2 regions of the Oceanicaulis sp. UBA2681 genome follow, and region 1 is predicted to be linked to the other one. Evidence: predicted binding sites of a transcription regulator. Region 1 holds the regulator's gene; the other holds the start of a gene.
The links. Region 1 encodes LexA, which represses DNA repair genes until DNA is damaged. Its sites were predicted from a motif close to ATGTTCCNCTTGTGTTCC; they were not measured.

Region 1 (7,227 bases):
GCGATCCCACAACAGATCGGTCAAACGCGCATCTTCGGCGCGCTTCATATGCCAGGCGTTGACGCTGGACATCTTGTCGAAATCCAGCCGCGCCGGGGCTTTGCCGAGGCCTTTGAGGTCAAAGGCTCCAACCATTTCAGCGTCGGTGAAGTATTCCTGGTCCCCTTTGGACCAGCCGAGCCGCAGCAGATAATTGCGCAGGCCCTCGGGCAAATAGCCCATGTCGCGATACGCTTCCACGCCCAGCGCGCCATGGCGCTTGGACAGTTTCTTGCCGTCCGGGCCGTGGATCAGCGGGATGTGGGCGAAGACCGGAATGTCCCAGCCCAACGCATTATAGATCTGGGCCTGTCGGCCAGCGTTCACCAGGTGGTCATCGCCGCGAATGATGTGGGTGACGCCCATATCATGATCATCGACCACGACGGCGAGATTATAGGTGGGATTGCCGTCACCGCGCAGAAGCACGAGATCGTCAAATTCCTTGGCGCCCCAGCGTACCTGTCCCTGAACCGCATCCTCGATCACCGTGTCGGTGTCCGAGGCGCGAAAGCGCACCACGAAAGGCGCGTCTGCAGGCGCTTCGGACAGGGCGCGGTCGCGCCAGGGCGAACGCAGCGCCCGGCCTTCAGCGAAGGCCTGTTCGCGCAGGGCCTCTGTTTCTTCCGCCGTGCAATAGCACCGGAATGCAGCGCCTTTTTCGATCAGCGCGTCCACAATTTCACGGTGGCGGTCCGCGCGGGCGAATTGGGAGACGGTCTCGCCATCCCACTCCAGGCCCAGCCAGCTCAGGCCGTCCACGATCGCCTGAACCGTCTCGTCAGTTGAGCGGGCGCGATCGGTGTCTTCAATGCGCAGCTTGAATTCGCCGCCATTCGCCCGCGCAAACAGCGCGTTGAACAACGCGGTGCGAGCGCCGCCAATATGCAGGTAGCCAGTCGGGGACGGCGCGAACCGGGTGATGATTTTCATATGATCTTGCAATTGCGAATTCATGCTGCAGTGCGAAGGGTCGTGCTCTTTAGCACGCCAAACCGCATCCGTCATAGCCTCAGCCTGATGTTCACGCCAAAATGAAGGTGTGAAGTCTTACAAGTTTCCACCCACAGGGGAAAGTCCCACCCTGCGCCAGGCGATGCTCGCCGGGCTGGGCGCCCCGTTGACGGTGAATGCACCTGATCCGTACCGGCTGATCTTATGGGCGCCGGTTGCGCTTGCGGTGGGATCGGCGGCTTACTTCTCCTGGCCGGTTGAACCGGGAGGAGTTCCGGTCCTGACAGGCGTAATTATCACCGCGCTTTGTGGGCTGGGCTGGAGCGTGCGCCGTGATGTCAGCACGCTGTATGTCTGGGTTCTTCTTGGCTGCATCTGTCTGGGCTTTGTTCTCGCGGGGCATCGCAGCCATGCGTTGGCGCCGCCGCCGCTGGAGCGCTTTGTCAGCGAACGCAGCGCGCAAGTGACGGGCTGGATCGAACGCGTGGAGCGACTGGATGGGCGTGCGCGCCTGTTGATCCGGGTCCATGAGCTGGAACACGCCGAGACCCCGCCTGTACGCGTGCGGGTCCGGGCGGGGCTGGGCGCTTTTGAACCCGGCGACGCCATCCAAGTGCGCGCCCGCCTGTCGCGGCCGTCAGCGCCCGTGGCCGCAGGTGGGTATGACCCGGGCCGAGCGGCCTGGTTTGATCAGATCGGTTTGACGGGATACGCGATCTCCGATCTGGAGCCCGCCGAGATCGCCGCGCCCAGACCGCGAATTCTGGATCTGGCGCGGTTTCGCTGGCGCTTGTCTGAGCGATTGCAGGCGGGGGCCGGGTCGCGCACCGGCGCCGTGGCGGCGGCCTTGCTGACCGGGGAGCGGGCGCGAGTGTCCTTTGAGGACGCAGAGGCCCTGCGCCTGTCGGGTCTGGGCCATATTCTGGCGATTTCCGGGCTGCACATGGCCTTGTTCGCCGGCGGCGCTTATTGGCTGATCCGCCTGATCTTCGCCGCATGGGAGCCTTGGGCGCGCGGGAATGATCCGCGAAAGCCCGCAGCCCTGGGCGCGTTGGTCGCGGCGAGCCTCTATCTGGTGGTGTCAGGCGCTGCGGTGTCCACCCAGCGCGCCTATATCATGGCGTTCGTGGTGCTGGTCGGCGTCTTGTGCGACCGGCAGGCCTTTTCCATGCGGTCTTTGGCGCTGGCCGCCATTTTCATCATCCTCATCACGCCTGAAAGCGTCATCGAACCGGGGTTTCAGATGAGCTTCGCCGCTGTTGCGGCGTTGATCGCCAGCTTTGACGTTTATCGTCGCTGGCGTCCCGAGGGCGGCGGCTCAACCTCGCTCCTCGCCAAGATCAAGGACGCGATAGCCGGGTTGAGCGCCACATCCCTGATCGCGGGGTCCGCGACCGGTGCGTTTGCTGTGTTTCATTTCCAGCGCATGGCCGCATATGGGCTTTTGGCCAATCTGGCGGCCATGCCGCTTTTTACGTTCTGGGTGATGCCGGCGGGCGGCGCGGCGCTCCTGTTTTCGGTGATTGGGCTGGAAGGCCCGTTTCTCTGGATCATGGACCAAGGGCTGCGCCGGGTTCTGGATGTGGCGTATTGGGCGTCAACGCTTGAAGGGGCCGTGGTGGGCGCTAACGCCGCCGATCCCGCGCTGCTGGCGCTCTATGGTTTGGGTTTTGCGTGTCTGGTGATCGGGCTGGGGTGGATGCGGCTGGGCGGCGGGGTGCTGGTCTGCGCCGCCCTGGCGCTGTTCATCGTTCAGGCGCCGCCCCAGATGATGATCACCGATGGCGGGGTGGTGCTGGCGCGATTTGAGGGGGCGGGAGACGCCTTCACCGTCAGTGACCGCAGGCGGGGACGGTTTGATGCGCGCGTCTTCCTGCAACGCACCGGAGCGAGCTATCGCCCGGAACGTGCGGCGCTGGCCTGCGACTCTCTGGGATGCACGGGGCGCACCGCGGAAGGCTTGCTGCTCGCCGTCACGGATAATCCCGAGGCGCTGGAGGATGATTGCGACCAGGCGGATCTGATCGTCTTTGACGGGGTCGTCTCCGCCTGGCGTAAGCGCCGTTGTGCAGCCTTGCTGTTAGATGACCCGGCGCGCGCCGAACTCGGCGGGCTGGAGTTCTGGGTGCATGACGGCCGGGTGGTCCGCATGCGCGGCGCCGAGCAGGCCCGGCAGGGCCGTTTATGGGGCGGCGCGCAGGGCAGCTAGCTTATTGAAGCTTGAGCCCGGATTGAGACATGCGCCAGAGCAGGGCGTCGATGCGGTCCTGACCAAAGAAAGGTTCGCCGTTAAACACCATCAGCGGCACGCCCCAATGACCCGCCGCATCCTGATTGGCTTCGTTTTCGAGGATCTGGGCGTCAATCTGGTCGGATTGGGCGTCCGCTTCCGCATTCAGCCAGTCCGGGTCCAGTCCAGCCTTGTGAGCGGCTTCATCCAGCGCGCCGTCATCGGTCCAGGGTGTTTCATAGCCTGCGCTTGCGCCGCCCCAGATGCGCCGGCTGGCGGCGGCGATATACGCTAGCCCGTCGCCGGTTTGCGTGGCCAGAACGCCCAGTCGGTTGAGATAGGTGATGCGCGGCTGCTCAGGGGCGATCTTCAGTGTGCCTAGATCCTGAGCGATCGGATCGGGCGAAGGCGCGCTGATGGGGAGGCCCAGGCGTTCCGCCTCGCGCGCCACATCAATGAGCACATAATGGATCCAGCGCGAATCGCGTTCTTCGAAGAACTCAGGGCTGCGCACCGCCAATGGGCGCACAATACGGACATTGACCGTGAAGCCGTATTGATCGCGCAGGGCCAGCAGGCGCTGTGCTGCGATATAGCTGTAGGGGCTTCGAAACGACCAATAAAGGTCAAAGCTGAGCGCGGTCTGATCTGTCATGGTCTGTGCTGTCCTGATCGGGCAAAGCCCCGAACGGCAATACTAAACCGCGCAAATCAGCGCGCCTAGTGATAGCGCCGGATCAAGCCGACCAGACGCCCCTGCACCTTGACCTCGTTCGGGCCGAAAATGCGGGTTTCATAGGCCGGGTTCGCCGCTTCCAGAGCGATGGAGCCGCCCTTTTTGCGCAGCTTTTTCAGCGTGGCTTCTTCGTCATGGACGAGGGCGACAACGATGTCGCCGCTATTGGCGGTGTCGCCGCGTTTGATCACCACCAGATCGCCGTCGAGAATACCGGCGTCGATCATGGAATCGCCATGCACTTCCAGCGCGAAATGCTCGCCGCCGGAAATCATGTTCGCCGGAACGGGCAAGCGGTCGGTTTCATGCTGGATCGCCTCAATCGGCACGCCGGCCGCGATTCGGCCCAGAACCGGCACGTCCACGCCCTGAATGCTTTCTTCGTGAGCGGGGGCGCCGAAGGGCGCTTTCACCACATTGGAGGCAGGCGCTGACGCGGGAGCGCCGGTTTGCGGCAGCTTCAGCACTTCCAGAGCGCGCGCCCGGTGGGCCAGCCGACGGATGAATCCGCGTTCTTCCAGAGCGCTGACCAGTCGATGCACGCCGGACTTGGAGGCGAGGTTGAGCGCTTCTTTCATTTCGTCAAAGGAAGGCGACACGCCGTCTTCAGACAGACGCTTGTTGATGTAGAGCAAAAGCTCGTGCTGCTTTTTGGTCAGCATGGTCGCCTCTTGGAACAAAATAGAAACTTACTAAAAGTGTTCTATGCATGTTCCGTCTTAACGTCAAGTGAAGCTGCGACGCGTTTAGAGCCCCATAAGGGTGCGCGTCGCGGCGGTGACATCGTCCTGCCGCATCAGGCTTTCACCGACCAGCAGAGACTTGGCGCCAGCGTGCTGCAATCTGACAGCGTCGTCACGGGTGAAGATGCCGCTTTCCGCCACCAGAAGCCTGTCATCACCCACCATAGGGGCAAGAGTTTCAAAGGTTTCCAGTGAGGTTTCGAAGGTGCGCAGATTGCGGTTGTTCACCCCCACAAGCGGGCTGGGGAGGGCCAGAGCGCGTTTCATTTCGGCGGCGTCATGCACTTCGACCAACGCATCCATATCCCATTTGAACGCTTCCTCGATCAGCGCGGCGGCGAGGGAATCATCAACGCTGGCGAGAATCACCAGGATGCAATCCGCGCCCAGCGCGCGTGATTCGGCGACTTGCCAGGGGTCGTAGAGAAAATCCTTGCGCAGGACCGGCAAAGACACCGCCGCGCGCGCCGCGACCAGATAGTCATCATGGCCCTGAAAGCTGGGCGCGTCGGTCAGAACAGACAGGCAGCTTGCGCCCCCGTCTTCATAGGCTTTGGCGAGTATGGGCGGGTTGAAGTCTTCGCGGATCAGGCCCTTGGACGGGCTGGCTTTCTTCACTTCCGCGATCAGGCTTAGCCCATGCTCGGTCGCATCGCGCTCCAACGCCGCCTTGAAACCGCGGACCGGGCTCGCCTGCTGGGCGCGCTCGCAGACCGCTTCATACGGGAGCGCGGCCTTGCGCTCGGCGATATCGGCGCGCTTGTAGGCTTCAATTCGGTTCAGGACGTCGCTCATCGGGCGTGTTCTCTTCAAGGTTTAAGCGCTTAGGCGTTGCTGGCTCTGACAAGGGCGTCGAGCGCAGCTTGCGCGCGGCCGTCATCAATTGCGGCCCCAGCCAGTTCCGCGCCGGTCTTCAGGTCTTCAGCCAAGCCTGCGAGCTTCAGCGCGGCGGCGGCGTTGATCAGGACAATATCGCGATAGGGGCCTTGCGCGCCCTTCAGGAGGTCTCGGATCGCCTGCGCGTTCTCTTCAGGTTCGCCGCCTTTCAGATCATCCAGCGCGGCGCGGCGCAGCCCTGCATCCTCAGGCGTGATCTCGTATTCACGGATCTCGCCGTCCGGCGTCAGTTCGGCGACAAAGCTGACGCCGGTGGTGGTGATTTCATCGAGCCCGTCTTCGCCATACACGATCATGGCGGCGTCCGCGCCCAAGCCGCGCAGGGCTTCGGCCATGGGAACCAGCCATTTGCGGTCAAACACGCCCAGGAGCTGACGTTTCGCGCCGGCGGGGTTTGATAGCGGACCCAGCAGGTTGAAAATCGTCCGCACGCCCAGCGTCTTGCGCGCCGGCCCCACATGACGCACCGCGCCGTGGTGAGCCTGGGCGAACAAAAAGCCCACGCGCGCCTGACCCAGTGCGGCTTCCACCTGATCAGGGCGGGCGAACAGATTTACGCCCAGGCTTTCCAGCACTTCCGCAGAGCCCGATTTGGAGGAGGCGGCCTTGTTGCCATGTTTGGCGACGACGGCGCCTGCGCCAGCGGCCACGAGGGCGGCGGCGGTCGAGATGTTCCAGGTGCCGCGGGCGTCGCCGCCGGTGCCGCAGGTGTCGATGGCGGCGGCGGGCGCATTGACCGGCGTCATGCGGGCGCGCATGGCCTTGGCGCCGACCATCAGCGCTTGCGGGCTTTCCCCCAAGGCGGTCAACGCCAACAGAAACCCGCCAACCTCTACAGGGTCGGCCTGACCCTCCATCAGCGCGTCAAACGCGTCCGCAAGCGCAGTCTCATCGGGTTCCTGGCCCAGGGCGAGGGCCTGAATGGCGGGACGCATGCGGCTCATGCCGCTTGCTCTGTGGTCAGACCCGCAAGACGCAGGAAATTGCCGATCAGCGCGTGACCATGCTCGGACGCGATGGATTCAGGGTGAAACTGAACGCCGTGAATGGGGCGGGTCTTGTGCATCAACCCCATGATCTCGTCGTCTTCGGTGTGCGCATTGGCGACCAGCTCAGTCCCATCGGGCAGATCCACCGCCAGCGAGTGATAGCGCGTGGCCTGATAGGGCGAGGGCAGGGCCTCGAACACGCCTGTGCCGTCATGGCGGATCGGGCTGGTCTTGCCATGCATGATCGCCTTGGCCTGAATGACCTTGCCGCCAAACACCTGACCGATCGACTGAAAGCCGAGGCAGACGCCAAAGATCGGCAGGTCCTCCGGGGCGTTCCGGATCAGGTCCAGGCAGATACCCGCTCGATCCGGATCACAGGGGCCGGGGCTGATCAGAACGCCTTGAGGGTTGAGGGCCAGGGCGTCCTCTGCGCTCATCGCATCATTGCGGATGACGCGGGTCGGCGCGCCCAGCTCCTGGACATAATGAACCAGGTTGAAGGTGAAGCTGTCATAATTGTCGATGATCAACAGCATGGAGGGCTCGCCGCATCCGTGAAAACTGATGTGGAACTTAAGCAAGGCGACACGCGCCGCCAACCGCGACTCGCTGTAAATAGGCACGGATGATCCGTAC
Region 2 (7,227 bases), on a different contig from region 1:
ATGACCTCTCAGACGAGCGGGCGGAGAAGGCGCCGGAGTGATTACTCCGCCTTTTCGCCCTCGGCGGCGTTGTCGGCGGTGCGGCGTTCGGCGAATTTAAACTGTCCCTTCGCCGCCATCGGCCCCCATCCCAGCACCAGCCCCAGCAACACGGCGGCGGGCACGGTCCAGCCCGCGGTCAGGATAAAGAACCACACCCAGCCCACCTGATCAGCGAGCACGCCGGAAAAGCCCGCCATGAATTTGGGCAAGAGGGCGTAAAAGGAACTCAGGAGCGCGTACTGGGTGGCGGCGTTCTCCGGGTCCACAAGGCTCGACAGGTAGGCGATGAACACCGTCGTGACGAACCCGCCCGCCAGGTTGTCGCCGACCACCGCAATCGTCAGCTTGCCCAGATCGTCAGGCCCCGCCGTGGCCGCCAGCCACGCATAGGCGCCATTGGTGATCAGGGTGATCACCAGACCGATCACCAGCGCCCGCATCATGCCGAAGCGCAGGCTGGCCAGACCGCCGAGGAACAAGCCTGTCATGGTCGCGATCAGGCCCGGCCCGCCTTGAATGCCGCCTACGGCGTCACGTGCGAAACCCAGATCGGAATAGAGCGGCGCCGCCATCACACCCATGGTGAAATCACTGATCCGATAAAGCGTCACCAGCAACAACACCGGCAAAAGCCACCAGCCGAGCCGCCCCATGAATTGTTTGAACGGGTCGACCACCGCCTTGACGATTTTCGTTGGCAGGGACCCGGTCAGGGCATGCTTGTACGTCCCCGTCGCGGGTTCTTTCATAAAGAAGACCAGGCCCGCAGACAGCGCCATGGCCGCGGCCATGGCCAGGAAGGACCAATCCCAGTCCGCCCATTCGGAGATCGCGAGCCCGAGCCCCGAGGTCATGTAGGCGACGCGGTAGCCAAGCGAATAGGCGGCGGCCATATTGGCCTGCATGTCATTGGGCGCGCTTTCAATGCGCCAGGCGTCGATGGCTACATCCAGCGTGGCGCTGGAATAGGCGAGCAGGAAGGCCGCGATCGCCACGGGCGCGAGGCCTTGGGTGGGATCGGTCTGGGAGATGATCACCAGAGCGATGACCGTGCCGGAAATGGCGGTGACGATCCAGGATCGGCGGGGCCCCAGAAGTTTGGCGAGGAATGGAATCTGCACCCGGTCAATGATCGGAGCCCAGAGGAATTTGAGGGTGTAGGACAGCGTCACCCAGTAGAAAAACCCGATGGTGGAGCGTTCGATCCCGGCGTCGCGCAGCCAGTAAGACAGCTTCTGGAACACCATGTAGAGCGGCAGGCCGGAGGCGAAGCCCAGCACGATCATCGAGAGCATGACCGGGGTGAAATACACCCGCACGGTTTGCGCCCAGCTGCGCGCGGGCGGGTCTGTTTGCACGGTCATGATGATCCCTCGTCTGGTGCTAACCGAAACTGGCCCGGTTTTGCGGGGCGCACAAGCCGGTGAGGATCTCGATCAGGGCCTGGGGCTGCAAGGGCTTGGTCAGGAACGCGTCCATGCCGGCGGTCAGACAGGCTTCGCGGTCGTCTTCAGTGGCGTTCGCGGTCAGCGCGATCAAGGGCAGCGCCGCGACCGGGCTCTTGAGGCTGCGAATGGCGGCGGCGGCGTCCAGCCCGCCCATTTCAGGCATGCGCATATCGAGGAGCGCGGCGTCAAACTGGCCGCCCGCGACGGCTTCCAATGCGGCGCGGCCCGTATCGACCACCGCGACCACCGCGCCCAGACGGGTCAGAACCGTACGCGCGATCATGGCGTTCACCGGGTCGTCTTCGGCCACCAGAATATTGAGCCCATCCAGGGCGCGATCGGGCACGCTGGGAGCGGGAGGTTCTTCGGGTTCGATCTCAAGCCCTTGGGCGTAAGCGGCCAGCGAGCTGAGCCGGACCGGCGAGACCAGCCAGCCATCAATGCCGGGCGGACCGTCCTTGTGGGTGAAGCGGTCCTTGGTGCGCGGTTCGGCCAGCACCAGAATGCGCAGATCGGGCGCCAGCGACTTGAGCGCGGGGGCCTGGTCGGCCCAGTCCGCATCCAGGATCAAGGTGGCGGCGTCCTCGGTCTGGGTCACCAGATCGGAAATGGCGTAGACCGATGCTGTCTCAAGCGCCTGTCCGCCCAGGGCCTGCGCTTTCAAGGACAGCGCTTCGCGGCGAATGTCGGAGGGCGAGGCGATGATGATGGTGCGGTCCGCCAGCGGGCGTTCGGTCGGCGGCGGCGACACGGCGGGGGCCGGAAAGCGCGTCCAGAACACCGCGCCCTGGCCGGGTTCGGAACTGACCCCCACATCGCCTTCCATGGCCTCGGTCAGGCGCTTGACCATGGCCAGGCCCAGCCCGGCGCCAGGGGTGGCGTTATGCTCCGCCGCGCCGCGCTCGAAATGCTTGAACAGACTGGATTGATCGTTCTTGGCTATGCCGGGGCCGGTATCCTTGAACGCGAGGCTCAGCTCGCCTCCATGATAGCTCGCCTGCACCAGAACGCCTCCGGTTTCGGTGAACTTCACGGCGTTGCCGCCCAGATTGAACAGGATCTGCCGCAAGCGGGCGGGGTCGGCGCGAATTTCAGCGGGCACGTCAGCGCTGATGGCGTGGGCGAGCGCCAGCCCTTTTTCCGCCGCGCGGGTCGAGAGGATTTCGCACGCATCTTCGATCAGGCTGCGCAAATCGACCGGTTCGGCCCGCAAGGTGAGGCGTCCCGCCTCCAGCCGTGACAGGTCCAGAATATCGTCGATCAGGTTCAGCGCATGCTGGGCGCTCGAGCGCACCGCTTCCAGGTAAGCGGCCTGGTCGGGATGAAGGCCGCTGTCCTTCAACAGCGCTGCGGCGCCCAGCGCGCCCGATAGGGGCGTGCGCAATTCATGGGTGACCGAGGCGAAGAACACGGACTTGCCTGCCGCGGCTTCGCTGGCCTCGGCGCGTTCGCGGCGTTCGTCGCTGACATCGCGTCCAATGGCGACGGTGCCGCCAGTCTCAAGCGTGGTTTCCGACCATTCAATCCAGGCCGCTCCGGCCCGTGTGCGCATCGCGGCGTCATACCGCCGGGCCTGGCCTGACGAGCTGAGCGCGGGGGCGACGGCGAACCAGCGCCCGATCCAGTCCGAACGCGTGCCGCCAAACGCATTGAGAAAGGCGGTGTTGACCTCGGTCACGCGTCCCGAGGCGTCCCGGGCAAGCACGAGCTCCGCCATCGCGTCCAGAAGACTGCGCTGAGCGGTCGTATCTTCGGCGGCGGGGTCCCATTCACGCGTCATGAACCTTGTGTACGCGCCGCGCGTTAACGAAGCGTCGAAAGCGACGCCGATCCTTTCATGGCGGCGGGAGTGGAGACCGCCTGCCCTTGCGAAGCGGCGCGGCGGGCGCTCAGCGCTTCGGCCACATGGATGCGCCGCACCTGTTCGGATTGATCCAGGTCCGCCAGGGTGCGCGCCACCCGCAAAACACGGTGATAGCCGCGGGCGGTCAGCCCCATCGCCTCGCACGCGCGTAACAGGAGCGCGCGCCCCGGTTCGTCAGGGCTGGTGTGCCGGTCAAAGGCTTCGCCGCTGAGATGAGCGTTCAGCGCGCCGCGTTCGTTCTGGATGGCGCGGGCTGCGGCCACGCGCGCCGCAGCCTCCGCTGTGCCTTCAGGGGCGGGGGGCAAAGCCAGATCCGCCGGCGTCACGGGCGGAATGTCGATCTGCAGGTCGATCCGGTCCATCATCGGGCCAGATACGCGGGCCTGATAGCCTTGGGCGCATTTGGGGCCGCGGGCGCAGGCCTGACCATTTTCGCCCGCCCAGCCGCAGCGGCAGGGATTCATCGCTGCGATCAGTTGGAAACGGGCGGGATAGGTGACGCGGGCGTTGGCGCGCGCCACGGCGATTTCGCCGGTTTCCAGAGGTTGGCGCAGGCTGTCGAGCACCTGAGGGTGAAATTCGGGCAATTCGTCCAGGAACAGAACGCCGTGATGCGCCAGGGACGCCTCGCCAGGCCGGATGCGCGTGCCGCCGCCCACCATCGCCGCCATGGAGGCGGAATGATGCGGCGCGCGAAACGGGCGATTACGCGACAGGCGCCCCCGATCAAGCAGGCCCGCCACCGATTGCACCATCGACACTTCCAGCAGTTCTGACGAGGTGAGCGGTGGCAGAAGGCCGGGCGCGCGGGAGGCCAGCATGGATTTGCCAGCGCCGGGCGGGCCGACCATGAGAAGATTGTGCCCGCCCGCCGCAGCGACTTCCAGCGCGCGCTTGGCGGTTTCCTGTCCGCGAACTTCACGGAGATCCCGGCACGGATCAGCTTCGATCAGATCACCTGGCGCTGGCCGGGACAGCACCTGTCCGCCCTTGAAATGATTGACCAGCTGGATGAGCGAGGCGGGCGCCAGGATAGGCAGCTCGCCGCCAGCCCAGGCGGCTTCCGGCCCGCAGCTTTCAGGACAGATGAAACCCAGATCCTTTTCTTGCGCCAGCATGGCGGCTGGGAGTGCGCCCGGCGAGGGCGACAATCCGCCATCTAGCCCCAGTTCGCCCATCACCAGATGCTCGGCCAGCATGTCCACGGGCAACACGCCCATGGCGGCCATCAAGCCCAACGCGATCGGCAGGTCGTAATGGGCGCCTTCTTTGGGGCGGTCGGCGGGGGCGAGATTGACGATCAGGCGCTTGGACGGCAGCGACAAGCCGACGGCGGCGAATGCGGCGCGAACCCGTTCACGGCTTTCTGCGACCGCCTTGTCGGCCAAGCCTACGATCATGAAGTTGGGCATGCCGCCGGCTATCTGGACCTGAACGTCCACCAGCCGCGCCTGGGCGCCGTCGAAAGCGGCGGAGTATGTGCGAATGCCCATGGCGCCCTCATTCAATGAATCTGATTACTCAAACAACACGGTTAACGCGAGTTATCCACAATACGCGGAACAGAGATGTTCAAAACAGGAACATTAATAGAATAAGTGACGATTAGGGGTCAACCTATAGGGGAATTTTTTTCTATGTGACGCGTTTCAGGATGGCTTTGCAACCCAAACCTTAATCACTTCCAGGCCCGCTCAAGCCTCGGGATCAGCAGACAGATCACAGGCCTGCGCCTGTTGCGCGCCGCGCGCAGGCAAGTTGGGCGTGACGTCGGGGGCCCGTGTGAGAACCACCACACGCTCAACACCCTCCACCAGCGCAGCGTGGGCGGCGGCGCGATCACTTTCCGCAGAGCTGCGCGCGAAGCCCAGCAGATAGACGACGCCTGAGTGAGTTTCGATATTGAAATTGAGGCTGCGAATGGCGCTGTCGGACGCGAGTCGCGAGCGCACTTGCTGGGTGATCCAGCCGTCTCGCGTGGCGTTTGCAAGGCCGCGTCGCCCGCCCAGTTCGATCTGATTGGAGACCGAGCGGACGCTCTGAACGGACCAGGCGAGGCATTCAGCATACACCCGGTCTTCAGCGCGCGGTGCGCGTCCGGTCAATAACGCGACGCCTTCAGTGATCTCCACGTCCACGCCGTTGAGCGCGTAGCCCTCGGCGCGCAGCATGGCCGATTTGAGCGATACTGAGGCGTTGAAATCATCAACCTGCCGTCCCACCGAACGCCCGGGTTGAAACGCCGCACAATTGGTCAGGAGCACAGTCGCAAGAACAAGAAGGACAATTCGGATCACGGTCATGAGATTTGTCTTTCTGTGGGAGACGGAGACGGTCAATTTATCCCCGGGACGTGAGAATTGGGTTAACCGAGCGTTACCGCTTCAGCTTTTATCCCGATCAGATCAGCCCGACCAGATTCTCAGTCTCGATCATGAAGGCGCCTTTTATATGGCGCGGCCAACCGTGTTCGGGCCAGGCGATGACGTCAAAACGCGGCTGCAGGGCCGCCAGAGCGTCATGACGGCTGCGCCACAGGGCGGCGGCGCGGATCAGCCGGCGTTTCTGATAGGGCGTGACGGCGGTCAGCGCATCGTCAAGACTGACCCGATTTTTGACCTCGATAAAGGCCAGAACCGGTCCGCGACGCGCGACCAGATCAAGCTCGCCGACCCCGGTTCGCGCCCGCTGATCTAGGATGCGCCACCCTCTGAGCTGCAGCCAGAGCGCACTGAGCGCTTCGCTGCGCCGACCTCGACGTTCCGCGTTGCGTCGGGCTTGTGTCATGACCGCGTCACCCGCTGCGCGCATGCTTGCCCCTGACGCAGCCGGGGGTTAGCTTCGGCGCGGACAAAGGCGGCGCCGCACTGCGCCGGTCGGGGGGAAGAGGTGGCCGTCATGGTTGAAAGCTTTACACCTATAGCGGGCAAGGCGCGAGTCGGCTCAGCTCTGGCGGCGCTGGGCGCCGCGCTTCTGCTGAGCGCTTGTACGGCCTCTACGCCCAGCGCACCGATCCAGACCGTGCCGGATCGCCCGGTCGTGGGCGCGCCGCCGCCGCCAGCGACACTGCCGGTCGAACTGGCTGATCGTGGATACACGCCTGCCTTTCTGGAGGGTGAGCCGGATCTGGTGAGGGTCGCGCTCTTGCTGCCATTCAGCGCGTCGTCTTCCGCAGCGCGAAACGAAGCGGCGCAATTGCTGCGCGCCGCAGAGCTGGCGATCTTTGAACGCGGCGGGACCAATCTGGTGCTTTTGCCAAAAGATACGGCCGGAGATCCAGCAACGGCCCGTACGGCGGCCGAATCCGCCATTTCAGACGGCGCTGATCTGATCATTGGTCCCCTGTTTCAGGACGCAGTCGCCGCCGCAGGCCGTGCCGCACGCGACGCGGACGTGCCGATGCTCAGCCTGTCCTCCTCCAGCGCCGTGGCCGGTGACGGGGTGTATCAGCTGAGCTTCCCGCCCGATGAAGAGGTGCGGCGGGTGACCGAGTATGTGGGCGCGCTGGGCGCGACCCGTTTCGCTTTCATCGGCCCGGCCTCGGCCTATGGCCAGGTCACCCAGGCCGCCTATGCAGAAACCATTGAAGACTTGCTCGGCGAGTTTCCGCTGCCTGAAACGGTGATGCTGGAAGAACCGGTGTCTGATGAGGAAGACGCAGAGACGATCATGGTCGAACGCACATTCGACACGGGCCTGGTCGCCAGCCAGTTCTATGATGGCGGCGTGTCGGCGATGACGGAGGCTGCGGCCCGTCTGGCGACTGTTGGCGTTGAAGAACTTGATCCCGCCCAGGCGGCGATGATGAGCGGCGCGAATTGGGCGCCCTCTCCCGGGTCAGCTTTCCAGGTGGTGCTGCTGCCCGAGGGCGGC

Region 2: a site for LexA is predicted at 4,924-4,941, ahead of B3M53_RS10460 (YifB family Mg chelatase-like AAA ATPase). Genes of this name have one in related genera too.

Annotation. Positions count from the first base shown of each region.
Region 1 is NZ_DEMB01000008.1:124,373-131,599, forward strand. Features, by position in the region: gene gltX (glutamate--tRNA ligase) at 1-972, opposite strand, end outside; gene B3M53_RS05780 (ComEC/Rec2 family competence protein) at 1,082-3,202, shown strand; gene B3M53_RS05785 (2-hydroxychromene-2-carboxylate isomerase) at 3,204-3,878, opposite strand; gene lexA (transcriptional repressor LexA) at 3,944-4,621, opposite strand; gene trpC (indole-3-glycerol phosphate synthase TrpC) at 4,706-5,497, opposite strand; gene trpD (anthranilate phosphoribosyltransferase) at 5,527-6,543, opposite strand; gene B3M53_RS05805 (anthranilate synthase component II) at 6,540-7,127, opposite strand; gene B3M53_RS05810 (divergent polysaccharide deacetylase family protein) at 7,217-7,227, shown strand, end outside.
Region 2 is NZ_DEMB01000012.1:184,086-191,312, reverse strand. Features, by position in the region: gene B3M53_RS10475 (NADP-dependent malic enzyme) at 1-41, shown strand, start outside; gene B3M53_RS10470 (AmpG family muropeptide MFS transporter) at 42-1,406, opposite strand; gene B3M53_RS10465 (response regulator) at 1,426-3,270, opposite strand; gene B3M53_RS10460 (YifB family Mg chelatase-like AAA ATPase) at 3,294-4,847, opposite strand; gene B3M53_RS10455 (BON domain-containing protein) at 5,049-5,657, opposite strand; gene B3M53_RS10450 (YraN family protein) at 5,755-6,141, opposite strand; gene B3M53_RS10445 (penicillin-binding protein activator) at 6,253-7,227, shown strand, end outside.